4 regions of the Bradyrhizobium sp. i1.15.2 genome follow, and region 3 is predicted to be linked to each of the others. Evidence: predicted binding sites of a transcription regulator. Region 3 holds the regulator's gene; each other region holds the start of a gene.
The links. The regulator PhoB, encoded in region 3, activates phosphate uptake and scavenging genes when phosphate is short. The targets are predictions, from matches to a motif close to TGTCATNNANCTGTCAT.

Region 1: ABIB80_RS16500 (DUF47 domain-containing protein) is a predicted target of PhoB. The motif match lies at 2,367-2,383, and genes of this name have one in related genera.
Region 2: ABIB80_RS16775 (UDP-2,3-diacylglucosamine diphosphatase) is a predicted target of PhoB. The motif match lies at 2,906-2,922, and genes of this name have one in related genera.
Region 4: ABIB80_RS15970 (acetoacetate decarboxylase) is a predicted target of PhoB. The motif match lies at 2,161-2,177, and genes of this name have one in related genera.

Annotation. Positions count from the first base shown of each region.
Region 1 covers NZ_JBEPRQ010000007.1:333,524-338,032, forward strand. Annotated here, with positions in the region: gene ABIB80_RS16485 (ABC transporter substrate-binding protein) at 1-363, shown strand, start outside; gene ABIB80_RS16490 (branched-chain amino acid ABC transporter permease) at 436-1,299, shown strand; gene ABIB80_RS16495 (branched-chain amino acid ABC transporter permease) at 1,301-2,269, shown strand; gene ABIB80_RS16500 (DUF47 domain-containing protein) at 2,428-3,072, shown strand; gene ABIB80_RS16505 (inorganic phosphate transporter) at 3,088-4,095, shown strand; gene sugE (quaternary ammonium compound efflux SMR transporter SugE) at 4,088-4,402, opposite strand.
Region 2 covers NZ_JBEPRQ010000008.1:43,371-47,879, forward strand. Annotated here, with positions in the region: gene ABIB80_RS16755 (CHRD domain-containing protein) at 60-476, opposite strand; gene ABIB80_RS16760 (c-type cytochrome) at 632-1,561, shown strand; gene ABIB80_RS16765 (Lrp/AsnC ligand binding domain-containing protein) at 1,586-1,831, opposite strand; gene thiD (bifunctional hydroxymethylpyrimidine kinase/phosphomethylpyrimidine kinase) at 1,961-2,761, shown strand; gene ABIB80_RS16775 (UDP-2,3-diacylglucosamine diphosphatase) at 2,946-3,758, shown strand; gene ABIB80_RS16780 (glycosyltransferase family 4 protein) at 3,772-4,509, shown strand, end outside.
Region 3 covers NZ_JBEPRQ010000001.1:486,843-491,351, forward strand. Annotated here, with positions in the region: gene ABIB80_RS02370 (aspartate aminotransferase family protein) at 1-1,190, opposite strand, end outside; gene ABIB80_RS02375 (GcrA family cell cycle regulator) at 1,646-2,158, shown strand; gene phoB (phosphate regulon transcriptional regulator PhoB) at 2,378-3,085, opposite strand; gene phoU (phosphate signaling complex protein PhoU) at 3,109-3,825, opposite strand; gene pstB (phosphate ABC transporter ATP-binding protein PstB) at 3,837-4,509, opposite strand, start outside.
Region 4 covers NZ_JBEPRQ010000007.1:240,789-245,297, reverse strand. Annotated here, with positions in the region: gene ABIB80_RS15980 (carbohydrate porin) at 1-61, opposite strand, end outside; partial or broken gene ABIB80_RS15975 (transporter) at 84-1,099, opposite strand; gene ABIB80_RS15970 (acetoacetate decarboxylase) at 1,209-1,988, opposite strand; gene ABIB80_RS15965 (patatin-like phospholipase family protein) at 2,244-3,419, shown strand; gene ABIB80_RS15960 (hypothetical protein) at 4,136-4,509, opposite strand, start outside.

The sequences.
Region 1 (4,509 bases), on a different contig from region 3:
CGGGCGTTCTCCAAGCGCTTCGCCGAGAAGATGAAGAACAACGCACCGCCGACCATGGTGCAGGCCGGCGTCTATGCGGGCGTGCGTCACTATTTCAAGGCACTGGAAGCGCTCGGCGGCAACCCGCACGACGGCGCCAAGGTCGTCGAGAAGATGAAGTCGATGCCGACGGAAGACGATCTGTTCGGCAAGGGCGAGATCCAGCCCAACGGTCGCACCATCCACAATGCCTATCTGTTCGAGGTGAAGAAGCCCTCCGAGTCCAAGGGACCGTGGGACTTCTACAAGCTGGTCGGCACGGTGCCGGGCGACCAGGCCTTCACGCCGCTGTCCGAGAGCAAGTGCGCGCTCTTGAAGAAGTAAGATAACCGCCCGCAGGCCATCAGGCCTGCGGGCGACTTTCAGGGAACGCCGAAGGGACCGGGTGCGGGATCGATGCAGGCTCTTTACGCTCAGCTACTGGTGGGACTGATCAACGGCTCGTTCTACGCGCTGCTCAGTCTCGGGCTTGCCGTGATCTTCGGCATGCTCAACATCATCAATTTCGCCCATGGCGCGCTCTACATGATGGGCGCGTTCGTCGCCTACTTCCTGCTGAACATCGGCGGCATCAACTACTGGTGGGCGTTACTGCTTGCCCCGATCATCGTCGGCATCTTCGGCATGATCCTGGAACGGACCATGCTGCAATGGCTGACGGGGCTCGATCATCTCTACGGCCTGCTCCTGACCTTCGGCATTGCGCTGATCGTGCAGGGCGTGTTCCAGAACTATTTCGGCTCCTCCGGCATGCCTTACGCCATTCCGGACCAGCTCAAGGGCGGCATGAATCTCGGCTTCATGTTCCTGCCCATCTATCGCGGCTGGGTCGTCATCTTCTCGCTGATCGTGTGTGTTGCGACCTGGTTCCTGATCGAGAAGACGCGGCTCGGCGCCTATTTGCGTGCCGCGACTGAAAACCCGACGCTGGTGCGCGCTTTCGGCGTCAACGTGCCGCGCATGATCACGCTGACCTATGGTTTGGGTGTCGGCCTGGCCGCGCTTGCTGGCGTGCTCTCGGCGCCGATCAACCAGGTGCGGCCGCTGATGGGCGCCGACCTGATCATCGTGGTGTTCGCGGTGGTCGTGATCGGCGGCATGGGATCGATCATGGGCTCCATCATCACCGGCTTTGCGCTCGGTGTGATCGAGGGCATGACCAAATATTTCTACCCCGAGGCCTCCAACACCGTCGTGTTCGTGCTGATGGTGCTGGTGCTCTTGGTGAAGCCAACGGGATTGACGGGAAGGGCGGCCTGATATGACAGCCTTGACGGACGACACGCTGCCGGTAACCCCGCGCGCGATCCGCGACGAGATGATCGTGTTCGTGGTGATGGCGCTGCTGCTGGCTTCGGTGCCATTCACGGGAGTCTACCCGTTCTTCGTGATGCAGGCACTGTGCTTCGCGCTGCTCGCCTGCGCCTTCAACCTGCTGATCGGCTATGGCGGTTTGCTGTCCTTCGGTCATGCGATGTTCCTGGGCACGGCCGGCTATTGCAGCGCGCATGCTCTGAAGGTCTGGGCGCTGCCGCCGGAGCTCGGCATCCTCGTCGGCGTCGCCGGTGCCTTCGTGCTCTCGCTCATCACGGGCTATATCTCGATCCGGCGCCAGGGCATCTATTTCTCGATGATCACGCTGGCGCTGTCGCAGCTTCTGTACTTCATCTACCTCCAGGCGCCGTTCACCCATGGCGAAGACGGCATCCAGGGCATCCCGCAAGGACGCATGTTCGGCGTGTTCGATCTGACCAAGCCGACCGTGCTCTATTACGTGGTTCTGGTCGGCTTCCTCGCCGGCTTCCTGCTGATCTTCCGCATCATCAACTCGCCCTTCGGCGAAGTCCTCAAGGCGATCCGCGAGAACGAGCCGCGCGCGATCTCGCTGGGTTACCGCACCGATCAGTACAAGTTCCTGGCTTTCGTCCTGTCGGGCACGCTGGCCGGCTTTGCCGGTGCGCTGAAAGTCTTCGTGGCGCAGAACGCCTCGCTCACCGACGTGCACTGGTCAATGTCGGGCGAAGTCGTGCTGATGACGCTGGTCGGTGGTCTAGGAACCGTGTTCGGTCCCGTGGTCGGTGCCTTCGTGATCATCGCCATGCAGCAATATCTGGCGGGGTTCGGGCAGTGGGTGACGGTGATCCAGGGCTCGATCTTCGTGATCTGCGTGCTCACCTTCCGCCGTGGTGTCATCGGCGAAATCGCGCATTACTTCCGCCGGTCGCTGTAAGCCATTGATATATTAGAAGATGTGTTGACGCGTGAAAGCGGTGGATGATCCGGCTCCACGGGCGTGAGGTGGCACGCGCGTGGATCGAAAATGGTCTATGACAGTTTCATGACGGCCCCCTTTGGCCAAGCCATTATCCAACCGGTAGTTTCTCTCCCATGATGCGATTGTTTCGCTCTTTCCTGCCCAAGGAAGAACGGTTCTTCGACCTGTTCGACCGCCACGCCCAGACCGTGATCCAGGGCTCGATCGCGCTCCAGAGCATGCTCAACGGGGGCGAGGAGACGCCGGTCTATTGCCAGCGCGTCAACCAGTTCGAGAACGATGCCGACAACATCACCCGTGAGGTGCTGACGGCGGTGCGCCGGACCTTCATCACCCCGTTCGACCGCGGCGACATCAAGAACCTGATCACCTCGATGGACGACGCCATCGACCAGATGCAGCAGACCGCCAAGGCCGTGATGCTGTTCGAGGTCCGCAGCTTCGAGCCCCCGATGCGGGAGATCGGCGGGCTTCTGATCGAATGCGCCAATCTGGTCGGCCGTGCGCTGCCGCTGATGCAGAAGATCGGCCAGAACGTGGCTATGCTGACTGCGATCACCGAAGAGCTGGGCAAGCTGGAAGGCCGCGTCGACGATCTCCATGATATCGGGCTGAAGGAACTGTTCCTCAAGCATCGCGACGGCAACGCGATGGATTTCATCGTCGGCGCAGAGATCTACGACCATCTCGAGAAAGTCGCCGACCGCTTCGACGACGTCGCGAACGAGATCAACAGCATCGTCATCGAGCAAGTTTAGGGCAGGGGCCACGCCGTGGATGTTGCGTTGGGTCTTCCCGTCCTGGTCGGATTGATTGCCGTCGCGCTGCTGTTCGACTTCCTGAACGGCCTGCACGACGCCGCCAATTCGATTGCGACCATCGTCTCGACCCGCGTGCTGCGGCCGCAATACGCGGTGTTCTGGGCCGCGTTCTTCAATTTCGTCGCCTTCATGGTGTTCGGATTGCACGTCGCCCAGACCATCGGCACCGGCATCATCGATCCCGCGATCGTGGATGCTCAGGTGATCTTCGCCGCGCTCGTCGGCGCCATCGTCTGGAACCTGGTGACATGGGCGCTCGGCATCCCATCGTCCTCGTCTCATGCATTGATCGGCGGCTTGTTTGGTGCCGGTGTGGCCAAAGCCGGCCTTTCGGCGGCGGTCTGGAGCGGACTGTCCAAGACGGTGATCGCCATCGTGCTGTCTCCGCTGGTCGGCTTCCTGCTCGCGATGGTGCTGGTTGCGATCGTCTCCTGGGCCTCGGTGCGCTCCACGCCCTTTGCCGTCGATCGCGCCTTCCGCATCCTGCAATTCGCCTCCGCCTCGCTCTATTCGCTCGGCCATGGGGGCAACGACGCGCAGAAGACCATGGGCATCATCGCCGTGCTGCTCTATTCGCAGGGCCAGCTCGGCGGCGAATTCTTCGTCCCCTTCTGGGTGGTGCTCTCGTGCCAGGCCGCGATGGCGATGGGGACGCTGATGGGCGGCTGGCGCATCGTTCGCACTATGGGCCTGCGCATCACCAAGCTGACCCCGATGCAGGGATTTTGCGCCGAGACCGGCGGTGCCGCGACCCTGTTCATGGCGACCTTCCTCGGCGTTCCAGTCTCGACCACCCACACCATCACCGGGGCCATCGTCGGCGTCGGCGCCGCCCGCCGCCTTTCGGCGGTGCGCTGGAACGTCGCCAGCTCGATCGTCTATGCCTGGGTGATCACGATGCCGGCCTCGGCGATCGTCGCCGCATTGAGCTGGTGGGCGGTCAAGATCTTCGTCAGGTAACCAGCTTCAGCCCGACAATCCCGGCGACGATCAGCCCGATGCTGGCGAGGCGGAACGCGGTGGCCGGCTCGCCGAACAGGATGATGCCGAGGGTCGCGGTACCGACCGCGCCGATGCCGGTCCAGACGGCATAAGCGGTTCCAATCGGCAGCGATTTGAGGGCGAGCCCGAGCAGGAGGATGCTGCCGGCCATGGCGCCAAGCGTGAGGACCGACGGAACGAGCTTGGTGAAACCCTCGGTATATTTGAGGCCGATCGCCCAGGAGACCTCCAGCAGACCGGCGACGAACAGGATGCTCCAGGCCATGACGACCCTCCATTCAAGGCAGGGTCGTCCCCGCGACTGGCGTGCCGATAGGAAGGGAAGGCCGTCCCTCCCAAACAAGCCCGATATGGGGCTGGCCGGAAGGCTCC
Region 2 (4,509 bases), on a different contig from region 3:
GCGCTACGGGAATCGAAAAGGGCGACTGCGATGGCAGCCGCCCTTTTCTGTGCAAAAGTTTACTTCGTCACCTGACCGCGGATCTCGCCGCCCGGATTGGCCGCGGTGTGGATGTTGACGTAGAGCTTGCCGCCGAGCAGATCGGCGGCCTGCGCGTCGGTCAGTGTCGCCGAGCCCTCGGCCGGGCTGGTGGCAGCGCCTGGGATCGGGATCGCGACGCCGGCGTTCTTGCCGGGCTCGGCAGGTCCGTGGAAATGCGCCGCGGTGGCGGGGCCAGACAGGCCGGAATAGGTGACCTTCCAGGACAGCTTCTTGCTGGCAGCGTCGTAATCCAGATCGGCCGTTCCGGTGCCGCTGCTGGTCGTTGCGGGGACTTCGGACTTGGCGTCGAGCGTTGCTTTCAGCTTTTCCGCGCTGGCCGAACCCGCAAAAGCAACGGCGCCAAGCACTGACATGGCGATGACGATCTTGTTCATGGTTTTTCTCCCTGCTGAACCCGTTTGGGCTGCCAAACTTCCAACAGCCGGCATTTCAGTTTATTCCCGTTTCTGGCGGCGGGGGGCTAAATTCTTCGTGGCTGGAGCGGCGAAGACATCGATCATAAGCTTCGCCGCGACCAGGAAAGGACCGTATGTTGCGACGAACAATCTCGGTGGCGCTGCTTGCCGCACTCGCTGCAGCGGGCGTCTATTGGTGGCTCAGCGCGCCGGTGGTGGCGGCCGCCGGCACCGCGCCTGCCCGCGTCCCTGATCTTGCCAATGGCGAGGTGATGTTCAACGCCGGCGGCTGCGCCTCATGCCATGCCGTCCCCGACCAGCCGGATCGAACCAGGCTCGGTGGCGGCGTCGCGATCAAGTCGCCGTTCGGAACGTTCTACGCGCCGAATATCTCGTCCGATCCGATGGACGGCATCGGCAAATGGAGCGAGGCCGAATTCGTCAACGCGGTGATGCACGGGGTCGCGCCGGACGGGCGGCATTATTTTCCGGCCTTTCCCTACACGTCCTATCAGCACGCCAGGCGCGAGGACGTGCTCGATCTCTTTGCGTATCTGAAAACGCTGCCGGCCGTGGCAGGCAGGGTGCGCGACCACGACGTGCGCTTTCCGTTCAATATCCGGCGCAACGTCGGCATCTGGAAATTCTTATTTCTGGACGGCAAGCCCTTCGTCGCCGACAGCGCGAAGTCGCCGCAGTGGAATCGCGGCGCCTATCTCGTCAACAGTTTTGGCCATTGCGCGGAATGCCACAGCCCGCGCAACGCGCTTGGCGGCATCATCGCCGGACAACGCTTCGCCGGCGGTCCCAATCCGGAAGGCGAGGGATGGGTCCCCAACATCACCCAGAAGGGCATTGGCGAGTGGAGCGCGAAGGATATTGCCTATTTCCTGAAGACCGGCGAATTGCCCGACGGCGACAGCGTCGGCGGCGCGATGACGCGGGTGATCAAGAACACCTCGCAATTGCCGGACGACGATCTCGCGGCGATGGCGGATTATCTCAAATCGCTGCCGCCGGTGGACGGTCCGCCGCGTCCCAAGCGCAAGGAGGGCGGCGCCTGATCAGGCCCGCCCTTTTCCGGACGGTCAACTCGCGCCAAAGGCCTTGAAGGTGATGATGGTGAGGGTGTCCTGGATGCCGGGCAACACCTGCACCTTCTCGTTGACGAAGTGGCCGATATCGGTGTCGTTGTCGACGTAGAACTTCACCAGCAGGTCGTATTGACCGGCCGTGGAATAGATCTCGGAGGCGATCTCGGCTTCGGCAAGCGCATTGGCGACCACATAGGATTGGCCGAGCTTGCATTTGATCTGGACGAAAAAGGGAACCATCGCGGTCACTCCGAAAGCATATCTGGCGGCTAATAGGCCAAACCCGGCCGGATTTAGCAAGCGAACTTGCTGGGTTGAGGCAGGCGCGCTAGGACGGGCCATGGCTTCGAAAACGCGGAAAATCGCCCCATGACGACGCCCGTCGCGCTGACCATTGCCGGCTCCGATTCGAGCGGCGGCGCCGGCATCCAGGCCGACCTGAAGACCTTTGCTGCGCTTGGCGTCTTTGGCGCTTCCGCCATCACGGCGCTGACCGCGCAGAACACCCGCGGCGTCACCGGCATTCACGCGGTGCCCGCCGAATACGTCACCGCGCAGATCGACGCGGTGTTTTCCGATCTCGAGGTCGGCGCGGTCAAGATCGGGATGGTGGCGCAAGCCGCCAGCATCGATGCGATCGCGGCCGCGCTGTCGCGCTGGGCACCCCGGCATGTCGTGCTCGATCCCGTGATGGTGGCGACATCGGGTGATCGCCTGCTCGCGTCCGAAGCCGTCGACGCGCTGCGCATCAAACTGATACCGCTGGCCTCGGTGATCACACCCAATCTGCCCGAGGCCGCGGCTCTGCTCGACGAACCGGTCGCGGCCAGCGAGGCTGAGATCGAGAGCCAGGGGCGCCGACTGCTGGCGCTCGGTTGCCGGGCAGTCCTGATCAAGGGCGGGCACGGCGAGGGCGCCGAGAGCATCGACTATCTCGTCGATGCCAGCACCACGATCGCGCTCGCCGCGCCGCGCGTTGCCACTCGCAACACCCATGGCACCGGCTGCTCGCTGTCCTCGGCGGTCGCCGCCGGGCTCGCCAGGGGCGAGGATCTCGAGCACGCCGTGCGCAACGCCAAGACCTGGATCAGCGCGGCGATCGCGGCCGCCGACCGCTTCAGCGTCGGCCACGGCCACGGCCCGATCCATCATTTCCACAAATTTTACTGACGCCGCTCGCGAGCGCGCCGCAGTTCCGGGTTCTTGCGGAGGGCGCTGAGGCGCCATGTCGCCTGATTGTCGCATGCGACTGATATTCGCGGGGTGGGCGAGGCAAGCGCGATTCGTATCCGAAGGTGCCTCAAAGGTTCAATTGGTCATCCCCCTGTCACGGGACATTGTTACAGGCTGGCGCATGGGAAGTTACGATGTGAGTGACGAGAGCCCGGAGCGGCGCTTTCGCACGTTGTTCATCTCCGACGTTCATCTCGGAGCCCGCGGTTCTCAAGCCGACCTTCTGCTCGACTTCCTGCGTTTCCATGATGCCGACACGATCTATCTCGTCGGCGACATCGTCGACGGCTGGGCGCTGAAATCGAGCTGGCATTGGCCGCAATCGCATAACGACCTGGTCCAGAAGCTTTTGCGCAAGGCGCGCAAGGGCGCCAAGGTGATCTACATCCCCGGCAATCACGACGAGTTCCTGCGCAACTATTACGGCACACATTTCGGCGGCATCGACGTGGTCGAGAACACCGTCCACACCGGTGCGGACGGCAAGCGCTATCTCGTCATCCACGGCGACATCTTCGACCTCGTGGTGCAGAACGCACGCTGGCTCGCCCATCTCGGCGACAAGGCCTACGACTTCGCGATCCAGCTCAATCGCTTTGTCAACTTCTTCCGGCGCATGTTCAAGGTGCCCTATTGGTCGCTGTCGCAATGGGCGAAGCAGAAAGTCAAGAACGCCGTCAACTATATCGGCGCGTTCGAGCAGGCGCTTGCCGCCGAGGCGCGGCGCCACGATGCCGACGGCGTGATCTGCGGCCACATACATTACGCGGTGATCCGCGACGAGGGCGGTATCCGCTACATGAACTGCGGTGACTGGGTCGAGAGCTGCACGGCGCTGGTCGAGCACGACGACGGCCATTTCGAGATCATCACCTGGGCGGACCAGGCCGAGAAGCCGGCACAGGTCCCGCAGGTTGCAGCCAGAGCTGCATGACAAGGGCAGCCTGATGCGCATCCTGGTCGCGACCGACGCCTGGCACCCGCAAGTCAACGGTGTGGTTCGGACGCTGACCAAGCTTGCCGACGCCGCCAAAAGTCTCGACGTCGAATTCTCGTTCCTGACGCCGCAATCGTTCCGCACCTTTGCGATGCCGAGCTATCGTGACGTGCGGCTGGCCATGCCGCGCCCGGGCAGAATCGCGAAGCTGATCGAAGAGGCGCATCCGGACAGCATCCACATCGCGACCGAGGGGCCGATAGGCCTGATGGTCCGCCGCTATTGCCGCCAGCGCAAGCTACCCTTCACGACCAGCTTCCACACCCGCTTTCCCGAATATGTCCGCGCCCGCGTGCCGGTGCCGGGCTCGCTGATCTGGCGGGCGCTGCGCCGATTCCACAGCCCCAGCCGCGCCGTGATGGCGGCAACGCCGGCGCTTGCCTGCGAGCTGACCGAGCGCGGCTTCGACAACGTCGTGCTGTGGCCGCGCGGCGTCGACACCCATTTGTTCCATCCCCGCGCGATTGATCTGTGCCTGCCGGCACCGGTGTTCCTCTCGGTCGGCAGGGTGGCGGTGGAGAAGAATCTCGAGGCGTTCCTCGATCTCGACCTGCCCGGCACCAAGGTAATCGTCGGCGATGGTCCGGCTCGTGTCGCGCTGGAAGAGGCCTATCCGGACGCGATCTTTCTCGGCGAAAAGCACGGCGAGGAGCTGGCGGACATCTACGCGGCCGCCGATGTCTTCGTG
Region 3 (4,509 bases):
CGCTTGTTGCCGGACAACGCCGTGCAGGCGCGCTCGAGCCGCCCGACGCTGTCCTCGATCTCGGCCTCGGTGACGATCAAAGGCGGCAGGAAACGCACGACATTGTCACCGGCGCCGACGGTGAGCAGCTTTTCGGCGCGCAAGGCGGCAACGAGATCGCCGGAAGGCACCACGGCCTTGATGCCGATCAGGAGGCCCTCGCCGCGCACTTCGCTGACGACATCGCCATGACGGTCGATCACGGAGGCGAGCTTCTGCTTGAGCAGCAGCGACATCCTCTGCACGTGGTCGAAGAAGCCGGGCTTGAGCATGACGTCGAGCACGGCATTCGCCGCCGCGATCGCGAGCGGATTGCCGCCGAAGGTCGAGCCGTGCGAGCCCGGCGTCATGCCGGACGCCGCTTCCGCGGTCGCAAGGCAGGCGCCGATCGGGAAGCCGCCGCCGAGCGCCTTGGCCAGCGACATCACGTCGGGTTCGACGCCAAGGCGGCGGTACGCGAACAGATCGCCGGTGCGGCCCATGCCGGTCTGCACCTCGTCGAAGGCGAGCAACAGGCCGCGCTCGTCGCAGAGCTGGCGCAACGCCCTCAGGAAGGCAGGCGTTGCCGAACGCACACCGCCCTCGCCCTGGATCGGCTCGATCAGGATGCCGGCGGTCTGCGGACCGATCGCCTTTTTCACTGCCTCGAGATCGCCATGCGCAACCTGGTCGAAGCCCTCCATGGGTGGGCCGAAACCTTCGAGATATTTTGCCGAACCCGTCGCGGCCAGCGTCGCCAGCGTGCGGCCATGGAAGGCGCCTTCGAAGGTGATCATGCGATAGCGGTCTGGATGGCCCTTCGCGGCGTGATAGCGGCGCACGACCTTGATCACGCATTCCAGCGCTTCGGCGCCGGAATTGCAGAAGAACACGAAGTCCGCGAAACTTTCATTGCACAGGCGCGCGGCAAGCTTTTCGCCGTCCGGGCTCTGGAACAGGTTCGACATGTGCCAGAGCTTCGTGGCCTGTTCCTGCAACGCCGCGACCAGCGCCGGATGGGCATGGCCGAGCGCATTCACCGCCACCCCGGAGGTGAAATCGAGATAGCGCTCGCCATTGGTCGCGATCAGCCAGCAGCCTTCGCCACGCTCGAAACCGAGGTCGGACCTGGCGAAAACGGGGAGCAAATGCGGCGCTGCGCTGTTAGTCATGACGGTCACTTGAATGTTGCGGACGGTGTAAGCGTGCATTACGCAACGCACCATCGACCGGCCCGGAAAACGAAACGTGCCGCCTCTTGAGGGCGGCACGTGCGACTATCTTAGGCCTGGTGAAACGGGTGTCAATGCCGCCCGGAAAGCCTCGCGAAACGCTGAATCCGTAGTCTTGCGGTGCCGATTTTGCGGGATTTAGCCACGGAACATGTGGAAGCGAGTCGGCGGACTCTTGCGCGGGAGTCACGCCATATTGTAGCGTTTGGATTGTCAGATACGACATCTCGTGCAGTGGTTCTGATCTTTAAGTCCTTATGTACCGGCGTAAACGTTCGGGCGTTCAAGACGCGCCCGGCGAGCCTTAAGGGATTCTGGCGGCACGGGTTTTTGAAGGCTTAGGCATTCGCTGCGAGGCCCCAGGATGGCTGGCGCGCAGCGAGGGAAAGGGTGCAATGACGGTTTTGACCTGGTCCGATGATCGCGTCGAGCAGCTGAAAAAGCTCTGGGAGGCCGGACTTTCGGCCAGCCAGATCGCGGCGGAGCTCGGCAATGTGACCCGCAATGCCGTGATCGGCAAAGTGCACAGGCTCGGTCTTTCGGGCCGCGCCAAGAGCCCATCATCGGCAGCGCCCCGGCCGCGCAAGGCGCGCCCCGCGCAGCACATGATGCGGGTGAGCCGCCCGATCTCGCGCGGCAACACCGCGCTGGCGCAGGCCTTCGAGGTCGAGGCTGAGCCGGATCCGGTCACCTACGACAACGTGGTGCCGATGAGCCAGCGGCTGTCGCTGCTCGAATTGAACGAGGCGACCTGCCACTGGCCGGTCGGCGATCCCTCGAGCCCGGACTTCTTCTTCTGCGGTGGACGGGCGCTGTCCGGCCTGCCCTATTGCGCCCAGCACTCGCGTGTTGCGTACCAGCCGGCGTCGGATCGGCGCCGCGCACCGGTGAAGCCGGGTCCGCGGTAATCAGGGCAAGTCGTCGCGCAAAGACAGTTCAATAATTTCAGTGTCGTCCTGGCGAAAGCCAGGACCCATACTCCGAGCACGCAGTAGTCGTGCGAAAGGGGTAACTCTGAGTCTTCGCCAAACCACTCCCTGTGGTTATGGGTCCCGGATCAGCGCTCGCTTGTCCGGGACGACATCGGAGAATGCAGGGACAGCTCGCCAACAAACAAGCCTGCAACCCTACACCTGCTCCGCCTTCGCAAACCGATCATCCAGCGCGTAGCCGGCGCCGCGGACGGTGCGGATCGGGTCTTGCTCGCGGCCGAGATTGAGCAGCTTGCGCAGGCGGCCGATATGCACGTCGACGGTACGCTCGTCGATATAGATGTCGCGGCCCCAGACGCTGTCGAGCAGTTGCTCGCGCGAGAACACCCGGCCCGGATGCTCCAGGAAGAACTCCAGCAGGCGATATTCGGTCGGACCGAGATCGATCGGCCGGCCCGATCGCGCCACGCGGCGCTTGTCACGGTCGAGCTCGATGTCGCCAAAAGCAAGCACGGTGGCGAGCCGCTCCGGGCTTGCACGCCGCAGCAGGCCCTTCACGCGTGCCAGCAGCTCCGGCACCGAGAACGGCTTGACGATGTAATCGTCGGCGCCGGTCGCAAGACCCCGCACCCGCTCGCTCTCCTCACCGCGCGCGGTGAGCATGATGATCGGGAGCTGCTTGGTCTCGGGACGGGTGCGAAGCCGCCGGCACAATTCGATGCCTGACAGGCCCGGCAGCATCCAGTCGAGCACGATCAGATCGGGGATGTGCTCCTTGAGGCGGGTGTCGGCGTCGTCGCCGCGCATCACCGTCTCGACGTCATAGCCGTCGCCTTCGAGGTTGTAGCGGAGAAGCTCGGTCAGGGCTTCCTCGTCCTCAACCACCATAATGCGTGCGCCCATCGCGTCGTCGCTCCCTTAAGTCTTCAGGTGTTCGGTACCGTGTTGGCGAAGGTCGTCATGTCGCCCTTCGGCCGCTTGTCGGTGATCGCCTGGCCCTCGATCATGTAGAACACGGTCTCGGCGATGTTGGTGGCGTGGTCGCCGATCCGCTCGATGTTCTTGGCGCAGAACATCAGGTGAATACAGAACGAGATGTTGCGCGGATCCTCCATCATGTAGGTGAGGAGCTCGCGGAACAGCGAGGTGCAGATGGCGTCGACTTCCTCGTCGCCCTTCCACACCGCCATCGCCGCCGGCAAATCATGCGCGGCATAGGCGTCCAGCACCGACTTGACCTGCTGCTGCACGAGGTCGGTCATGTGCTCGAGGCCGCGGAACAGCTTGAGCGGATGGAAGTCCGTCTCCAGCGCCGCGACGCGCTTGCCCATGTTCTTGGCGAGGTCGCCGATGCGCTCGAGATCGGTCGCGACGCGCATGGCGCCGACGATCTCGCGCAGATCGACCGCCATCGGCTGGCGGCGGGCGATGGTGAGCACCGCACGCTCCTCGATGCGCTTCTGCAGCGCGTCGAGCTCGGTGTCGATGGCGACGACGCGCTGGCCGAGCGGGACGTCGCGGCGGATCAGCGCGTCGACGGACTCGACGATCATGCGCTCGGCGATGCCGCCCATCTCGGCGACCAGGCGGGTGAGTTCCTGGAGGTCGGTGTCGAAAGCCTTTGCGGTATGTTCGGAAGCCATGTCGCGTCTCCTCAGCCGAACCGGCCGGTGATGTAATCCTGCGTGCGCCGGTCGGTCGGCGACGTGAAGATCTTGCTGGTGTCGTCGAACTCGATCAGCTCGCCGAGATACATGAAGGCGGTCTTGTCGGAGACGCGCGCCGCCTGCTGCATGTTGTGGGTGACGATCGCGATCGTGTAATCCTCGGACAGCTCCTGGATCAGCTCCTCGACCTTGGCGGTCGAGATCGGGTCGAGCGCCGAACAGGGTTCGTCGAACAGGATCACCTCGGGCCGCACCGCGACGGTGCGGGCGATGCAGAGGCGCTGCTGCTGGCCGCCGGAGAGCGACAGGCCGGAGGCGTTGAGCTTGTCCTTGACCTCGTTCCACAGCGCGCCGCCGCGCAGCGCCTTCTCGACGCGGCCGTCCATTTCGGACTTCGAGATCTTCTCATACAGGCGGATGCCGAACGCGATGTTCTCGTAGATCGTCATCGGGAACGGCGTCGGCTTCTGGAACACCATGCCGACGCGGGCGCGCAGCAAATTGAGGTCCAGCTTGCCGTCGAGGATGTTGGTCTGGTCGAGCATCAGCTGACCAGTGGCGCGCTGGCCGGGATAGAGGTCGTACATCCGGTTGAAGATGCGCAGCAGGGTCGACTTGCCGCAGCCCGACGGACCGATGAACGCCGTGACGCGATTGGCG
Region 4 (4,509 bases), on a different contig from region 3:
TCCAGGCCAGCACAATCGCGGCCGCATTTCGCAGCGGAAATAGATGTGCGGTCCCGATCACGGCTGATACCGACTAGCGTGCTTTACTTGAAGATACCGGTACGCCGCATGAAGAGATAGGCCGCGCCGACCGACGAGGCCATCAGGAGAGCCGCCCAGAAAAATCCACTCTCGACCTCGGTCAGAGGCAGGCCCTTGGTGTTCATGCCGAAGATGCCGGTGATCAGCGTCGGCGGAAGCAGCAGCGAGGTCACGATCGAGAGCGTGTGGAGGTGGTTGTTGCTTTGCTCCTCGTTCTTGAAGCGCAGCTCCTCCTCGAGCAGGCGGCTGCGTTCGCGCAGCTCCACGATGTCGTGGTCGAGGCCGTCCAGCCGCTGCGCCAGCTTGCCGGCCTGGATACGCAGGTCCGGCGAAAGGTGGTCGGTGTTCTTCTGGTCGAGGCGATGGAACAGCGTACGCAGGCCGGTGAGCTGGCGATGCAGCCTGACGCAGGTCCGGCGCAGCCGGCCAAGATTGCGGCGCATCTCCGGCTTGGCGTCGTCGGCCAGAATCCGCTCCTCGATCTCGTCGATCTCCTGACCGAGCTTATCGGCCATCCTATCAAGCGTGTCGGCGACCTCATCGACGATCTTTCGAGGAGATGGGCGACATTGTCGACGCGGTAGCCGCCTTCGAGCACCCGCCGTGTCGCATCCGCCGAGCACAGAGCCTGATGGCGGCCGCTGATCAGGAGCCGCTCGGTCATGGCGAAGCGCAGGAACGCGGTCTCCTCCGTCGCGCTGCCGATGTCGCGCACGAGGTCGGAGAACACGCCGTAGACGCAGTGGTCGATGACGTGAAGCTGCTGGAAGGTGTCGTTGGACAGCAAGAGCTCGCGCGCGAGCGGCGGCAGCTGTGATGCGGCGATCCACGGCCGTGCGCGCGTGTCCGTGAGGTTGAAATGCAACCAGAGCCGGCCGTCGTGACTGAACTCGATCGGCTGGTCGATCGGCAGCGCCTCGGCGCCGCCGTCGCTGTGGAGGCGGAATGCCCACACCAGGCCGGGAATGCAAGGCACGGAATCCGATATCGTGCTGACAAGCTTAGCCGGCTCGGCCATACCAACTCCCACCGTCAACGAATGCCCCGCTCCGGAAGATGGCTGACGGCATCTCCCGGACCTTCGCGGGTACTCAATTACGGCATTGTTACAGTTTGATGATGACGCCCTACTCGGCGGCCAGCCCGGTGGTGGCCAACTCGGCTTCCCTGATGTAGTCGTGCACGACGCGGCCGAACGGCAGCGTCAGGTCGGCGATGTAATGATGCGCGCCGAGGCAGCGGCGGACCGGGAAATCGGCGACGGGCGCATTGACATGCGGCACCAGATGCAGCCGGCCGGGCCCCATCCAGGAGCCCTTCGGCACGATGTCGATGAGGTTGATCGCGACCAGTTGGCAGATCTCGAGGCGGCCGTCGACGCCGGGGATCATCTTCAGATTGATCTGCGTTTTCGACAGCGTCGCCCGGGTCAGATCGCCGTTGCCGGCCATGCTCTCGTGCTTGTAGCCCATCGTGCCCATGGCGACGAGTTGGCCGGCATATTCCAGCGTGCCCGTCAGCGTGTCTTTGACGATCTCGAGTTTGGGATGGGCGTATTTCTTGGGAAAGCCCCAGATCTCGCGGCCGGCGGCGATCGGCGGATCATCGTCCAGATACATCTGCGAGACGAAGTTGACCTCCTCGCCGTGCAGGCGCGCGGGGATGACGAGGCCGGATTCGGTGTAGCTGCCGAAGCCGGACGAGTCCGGCATCCTGATCCATTCGTAATGCACGATCGGCTGGTCGATCGGCTCCAGCGGCTCCGGCAAGCCGGCGCGGATCAGGTTCGGATCGGTCTCGTAGGTGATGACGAGGAATTCGCGGTCAACAAAGCGATAGGGCCCGGCCGGATAGCTCGGCCCGGCCGCCGGCATGGACGGAAGTCTCAGCAGCTCTTCCCTGCGCATCGCTGGTCTCCTCTAGTGGCGCTCACGTGATGCCCGCCCGGCAGCGTCAGGCGGCGATGCAGATTGCTAGCCGCCGTCATTGACTTCGATGTGAAGGATTTCCGTCAGCCGCACGACCGCAGCCATTCCCAAGGCGGTCATGGTGCATGCAAGCGATGCATCGGCGCCAGAATGTCATCACGCCGTCACCGCCCGACGCAATCGTTTGGCCTCTGTCATTGAAGCATGATCTCCATGCTTGCCAGGAGGCACACCATGGACGCTCGGACGCCGCAACCGCCCCATCAGACGCATCAGCCTCCCGCACGAGGCTGGCGGCCCGAGCGTTGCGACCGCGTTGCGCTGGTGCTGCAAGGTGGCGGCGCGCTCGGCGCGTACCAGGCCGGCGTCTACCAGGCGCTGCACGAGGCCGGCATCGAGCCCGACTGGGTCTGTGGCGTCTCGATCGGCGCGATCAACTCCGCCATCATCGCGGGCAACAAGCCGGAGAAGCGGCTCGAGGCGCTGCGCATCTTCTGGGAGCGCATCACCAACCGCAAGATCTGGCACTACACGCCTGACGGAGACATCTTCCGCCAGTGGCGCAATCTCACCAGCGCGTGGATGACGTCGGCGATGGGCCAACCGGGCTTCTTCAGCCCGCATCAGGTCAATCCCTGGCTGAGCCCGGTCGGCGCCCGGACCGCCACCAGCTATTATGACACGATGCCGCTGAAAGAGAGCCTGCTCGAGCTCGTCGACTTCGACCTCATCAACGAGAAGAAGGTTCGCTTCGCGGTCGGCGCCGTGAACGTGCTCTCCGGCAATTTCATCTATTTCGACAATTCCCACGACGAGATCGAGCCGGAGCACATCATGGCTTCCGGCGCCCTGCCGCCGGCACTGCCGATGGTGCGGATCGGCACCGATCATTTCTGGGACGGCGGCATCGTCTCCAACACGCCGCTTCAGCACCTGCTCGACCAGGAAGACGCGCTCAATTCGCTGGTGTTCCAGGTCGACCTGTTCAGCGCACGCGGCGTGCTGCCGCGCTCGATCCAGGACGTGATGGCCCGCCACAAGGACATCATGTATTCCTCGCGCACCCGCCACAACACCGACGTCTACCGCCGAACCCACAACCTCAAGGTCCTGCTCTACAAGGCCTTGGCCAAGCTGCCCGACGAGCAGCTCTCCGAGGAGGAGCGCAAACTCAAGTCGAGCCTGCGCCACATGCCTGAGATCGCGATCCTGCATCTGATCTACCAGCAGAAGGCCTACGAGGGCGACGCCAAGGACCACGAATTCTCGGGCACCTCGATGCGCGAGCACTGGACCTCCGGCTACGAAGACACCAAGCGCACCCTGAAGCGCCGCGACTGGATCAAGATGCCCGACGAAGGCATGGGCCTCGTGGTGCACGACGTGCACCGGGAGACGGAGAGCGCGTAGCTCTATCGTCCCGTCGCGATCACCCAATTCCCGTTCCCGGCTTGCAGGCACACTTTCGCATTCTCGCGGCTCATTTTGCCCGAGCTTTGCTCTAGCCTTAGCACCCTCTCGAAAGAAAGGGCGCAGGGAAGGCCGGGCGCCGGCTGGCACCCGTAGTCCCGTGTGCGAGCAAGACGCGCACGGGGTGGACGACAGGTGACGCCGGCAACCGGCCTTCCCTGCGCGAATGGTTTTACGGCTTATGACGCGCTCTCCCCGGGGAGCGATGCACTATTGCCCCCGTCGCCTTGCGGATGGCTGATGTGCTGACCCGGTTGGGCAGAGCATCACCACAAGACTTGACGCACAGACCCCGGGCGTCAGGACCACACGATTTTGCCGTCCGCGCACCTCCCCGCCCCTGTCCTCGATGCCTGGCGTGCGCTCGCCATCGAGACCGAACGAGGAGGCTGTCAGCGCCGTGTCGTACCGCGTGTGCAGCTGCTCACGGGAAAACCCGCCCTGCAGCCTGCCCAGCGCGTCGACGCAGTCGCGGCCACCGCCTCCCGGCCCACGTCTCGTGACGATCGCGAAACGCCCTTGTAGCAGGCTGGGATGCGCGCAAACTACGCCTTATCCGAACTTCTGTAAATACGAATATTACTTCAGTGCGGGGTTGACAAGGTGTTTCGCGCGATGGCGCACCAGGTCTCGTGACGCACCTGTCGCCCGGCGTCTCAAGCGACCGAACCGCCGCGCGGGTTGACGATCGTGTAGCCACGCAATGAACGCGCATGCATTCGCGTCGCGTGTCCGCCCGAGTTGGCGTCGTAAGCCAGCCAGGTATCCCCGCTTAGGTGTTGCTCGAGGACGAACACATGTCCGTGTCGGGCTGCGACCATTCCCGGTGCGGGTGATGTCCGCGGGAAGCGCAGCCAGTTCGACGCAAGATTCAATTCCGGCACGATACGGCCGAACACGCGCAGAGCAGCCCCGCAGCCGCAGAAGGAGGAAGGGCAACCTGCGGGACGACTACCGACGATGCGACCGCCCGAGAGGCTCGCCGTCGCGGCGCCGCCTGCGTCGGCCGCTGTCAGTTGCGTCGCGCGAT